2 regions of the Shigella sp. SIG6 genome follow, and region 1 is predicted to be linked to the other one. Evidence: predicted binding sites of a transcription regulator. Region 1 holds the regulator's gene; the other holds the start of a gene.
The links. The regulator sigma-54, encoded in region 1, starts transcription at its own class of promoters, with help from an activator protein. The targets are predictions, from matches to a motif close to GTTGGCACANNTTTCGCTNT.

Region 1 (2,207 bases):
CTCAAGTTTGGCAAATTTAGCTGTAACAAATTCGCGCAGTGCCTCGGTGATCTCGACGTTATTTCCGGTAATGTTGAGCTGCATAGTGTCTTCCTTATCGGTTGGGTCAAACGAGCTGTTTACGCTGGTTTGACGGCGGAATGGATAAAGACTCTCGGTACTTCGCAACAGTGCGGCGTGCCACCATGATACCTTGTTCCGACAGCAAAGAGGTTAACTTGCTGTCGCTCAACGGTTTCGCTGGGTTTTCCGCCGCGATTAATTTCTTCACCAGTGCACGAATCGCCGTGGAGGAAGCTTCGCCGCCGCCCTCGGTATTGACGTGACTGGAAAAGAAATACTTCAGTTCAAAAATGCCTCGTGGACTATGCAGGTATTTTTGCGTGGTCACGCGAGATATCGTCGATTCATGCATTTCGACAGCCTGGGCGATATCGGCCAGTACCATCGGTTTCATATATTCTTCACCTTGCTCAAAGAAGGCTTGCTGCTGTTCAACGATACAGCGACTCACGCGCAGTAGCGTATCGTTACGGCTTTCCAGACTCTTGATCAACCATTTGGCATCCTGCAGATTGCTGCGGATAAACTGGCTGTCACCATCGTTGCGCGCGTTATTGCACATCGAGGCGTAGTGCTGGTTGATTTGCAGACGCGGAATGCTGTCACTGTTGAGTTCTACGGTCCAGTGACCGTTATGCTTACGCACCAGCACATCTGGAATGACATACTCAGGTTCGCCAGTCTGGATCGACTGCCCGGGGCGCGGATCGAGCGACTGGATCAGATTGACGGCTTCTTTCAGCACATCTTCTTTCAGACGAGTGACGCGCATTAAAGTGCGGAAGTCGTGATTGGCTAACAGATCGAGATGATCGCTAATGATCAATCTGGCCTCTTCCAGCCACGGCGTGGTCTTATCGAATTGGGAGAGTTGGATTAGCAGGCAGTCACGCAGATCTTTTGCCGCTACACCGACCGGATCAAACCGTTGGATCCGCTTAAGGACGGCTTCAACCTCGTCGATGTCGATCTCTTCATCGCCCATACTTTCGAGAATATCTTCCAGCGGGACAGTCAGATAACCGGTTTCATCAACGGCATCGACGATAGAGGTAGCAATAGCGCGGTCAGTGTCGGAAAACGGTGTCAGCTCGACCTGCCACATCAGGTAATCCTGCAAGGTCTGCGTCGTTTCGCCCTGGTAGACCGGCAGCTCGTCGTCAATGTAGTCACCGCTGGTGCCGGATGGTGTACCAGCGGTGTAAATGTTGTCCCAACTGGCATCGAGCGGCAGCTCTTCCGGCATCTCTTTTTGTTCGAGCGCGTCGGCGGTGTCCAGCGTTTCACTGTCTTGCGTTTCGCGGGTGTCGATTTCTTCATGAGTGTCGATTTGCTCAAGCAGCGGATTACTCTCCAGCGCCTGCTGTAGCTCCTGCTGAAGTTCCAGCGTCGACAACTGCAACAGACGAATTGCCTGTTGGAGCTGTGGCGTCATCGCCAGTTGTTGGCTAAGCCTGAGTTGCAAACCTTGCTTCATGTTCAGAATCGTACTCTCCTGCTAAAACGTCGCAAACTTCTACCCTATCAGAGTCTGAAGTCTTCCCCAAGGTATACACGCTTAACGTGTTCGTCTTGTAAGATTTCTGTAGGCGTGCCGTGGGCGATCAAATGCCCCTGACTGACGATATAAGCGCGTTCACAAACCGCCAGTGTTTCACGCACGTTGTGGTCAGTGATCAGCACGCCCAGGCCGCTGTCGCGCAGGTGTTCAATGATGCGTTTAATGTCGATAACCGAGATCGGGTCAACCCCGGCAAACGGTTCGTCGAGCAGAATAAATTTCGGATTCGCAGCCAGTGCGCGGGCAATTTCTACACGGCGACGTTCACCCCCGGAGAGTGACTGCCCCATGCTGTCACGCAGGTGCTCAATGTGAAACTCTTCCATCAGCTCGTTCGCGCGGTCTTCACGTTGTTCAGCAGACAAGTCGTCACGAATTTGCAGTACCGCCATCAGGTTATCGTAAACGCTGAGGCGACGGAAAATGGAGGCTTCCTGTGGCAGATAGCCGATACCGCGGCGCGCGCGTGCATGCAGAGGCAGCAGACTGATATCGTCATCATCAATAATGATGTTGCCCGCATCGCGCGGCACAATGCCTACAACCATGTAGAAAGTGGTGGTCTTACCGGCACCGTTTGGCC
Region 2 (2,207 bases), on a different contig from region 1:
GATTACGCCGCCAATGTAGTACAGCGCCTGCTCAGACAGACCTGCGTATTTGTCGCCTGCGAACAGGTTAACGCCGTTTTTAGACAGAGACATGTGGCAGTGCATACCGGAGCCGTTATCACCGAACATCGGTTTTGGCATAAAGGTCGCGGTTTTACCGAAGCGGTGCGCTACGTTATGCACGACATATTTGTAGATCTGAATTTCGTCAGCTTTTTTGGTCATGGTATTGAAGCGGGTAGCCACTTCGTTCTGACCAGCAGTCGCTACTTCGTGGTGATGGGCTTCAACCACCAGACCCATCTGTTCCATCACCAGACACATTTCAGAACGAATATCCTGAGCAGAGTCTACCGGCGGAACCGGGAAGTAACCGCCTTTCACTGCCGGACGGTGACCTTTGTTACCACCTTCGTATTGGGTGGAGGAGTTCCATGCGCCTTCGATATCGTCGATAGCAACGTGGGAACCGGAGATAGATGATCCGAAACGGATGTCATCGAACAGGAAGAATTCAGGTTCTGGCCCGAACAGTACGGTGTCGGCAATGCCAGTGGAACGCAGGTAATCTTCGGCGCGCTTCGCAATAGAGCGCGGGTCACGGTCATAGCCTTGCAGGGTGCCAGGTTCAAGGATGTCGCAACGGATAATCAGGGTGGAGTCGGCGAAGAACGGGTCAATCACTGCGGTGGATGCGTCTGGCATCAGCACCATGTCGGATTCGTTAATGCCTTTCCAGCCGCCAATCGAGGAGCCGTCAAACATTTTGCCTTCTTCGAAGAATTCAGCATTCACCTGATGAGCAGGGATAGTGACGTGTTGTTCTTTACCTTTGGTATCGGTGAAGCGCAAATCAACAAACTTCACTTCGTGCTCGTTCAGCATCGTCAGTACGTGTTCAGCGGACATACTTTAACTCTCCTGGATTGGTCATTGTCGTCGTGGTAACGAAATCTGCAATTATTTTGGCCGTGTCGCCGTAAATAAAGATAAAGCGAAATCTGTGCCAACTTTTAAATTGCCCCTAAAAGGCGTTATCATGCTTAACATCGTGCAAAAGGGCTGCACCATGATGTGAATGTTGCACCAATATAGTGCTTCAATGGAAACATTAAGCACCATATTGGTGCAATGACCTTTGGATAACCCTTTTTATGCTCCGTGAAAGCGATCACAAAGGGACTCTGCAATACTTGTTTGCGGAGGATGTTTGTGATCCTGTTTTGTAGTGCGATTAATCCGTGTACAATAACGCGCTATTTCTAATGCCTGAGGCAAAGTTGTGATCGAAAAATTGCGTAATATCGCCATCATCGCGCACGTAGACCATGGTAAAACCACCCTGGTAGACAAGCTGCTCCAACAATCCGGTACGTTCGACTCTCGTGCCGAAACCCAAGAGCGCGTGATGGACTCCAACGATTTGGAGAAAGAGCGTGGGATTACCATCCTCGCGAAAAACACCGCTATCAAATGGAATGATTACCGTATCAACATCGTTGATACCCCGGGGCACGCCGACTTCGGTGGTGAAGTTGAACGTGTAATGTCCATGGTAGACTCAGTGCTGCTGGTGGTTGACGCATTTGACGGCCCGATGCCGCAAACGCGCTTCGTAACCAAAAAAGCGTTTGCTTACGGCCTGAAGCCGATTGTTGTTATCAACAAAGTTGACCGCCCTGGCGCGCGTCCTGATTGGGTTGTGGATCAGGTATTCGATCTGTTCGTTAACCTCGACGCGACCGACGAGCAGCTGGACTTCCCGATCGTTTACGCTTCTGCGCTGAACGGTATCGCGGGTCTGGACCATGAAGATATGGCGGAAGACATGACCCCGCTGTATCAGGCGATTGTTGACCACGTTCCTGCGCCGGACGTTGACCTTGACGGTCCGTTCCAGATGCAGATTTCTCAGCTCGATTACAACAGCTATGTTGGCGTTATCGGCATTGGCCGCATCAAGCGTGGTAAAGTGAAGCCGAACCAGCAGGTTACTATCATCGATAGCGAAGGCAAAACCCGTAACGCGAAAGTCGGTAAAGTGCTGGGCCACCTCGGTCTGGAACGTATCGAAACCGATCTGGCGGAAGCTGGCGATATCGTGGCGATCACGGGCCTGGGCGAACTGAACATTTCTGACACCGTTTGCGACACGCAAAACGTTGAAGCGCTGCCGGCACTCTCCGTTGATGAGCCGACCGTTTCTA

Region 2: glnA (glutamate--ammonia ligase) is a predicted target of sigma-54. The motif match lies at 992-1,011, and genes of this name have one in related genera.

Annotation. Positions count from the first base shown of each region.
Region 1 is NZ_JBQZXC010000035.1:15,031-17,237, forward strand. Features, by position in the region: gene hpf (ribosome hibernation promoting factor) at 1-84, opposite strand, end outside; gene rpoN (RNA polymerase factor sigma-54) at 107-1,540, opposite strand; gene lptB (LPS export ABC transporter ATP-binding protein) at 1,588-2,207, opposite strand, start outside.
Region 2 is NZ_JBQZXC010000070.1:936-3,142, reverse strand. Features, by position in the region: gene glnA (glutamate--ammonia ligase) at 1-909, opposite strand, end outside; gene typA (ribosome-dependent GTPase TypA) at 1,283-2,207, shown strand, end outside.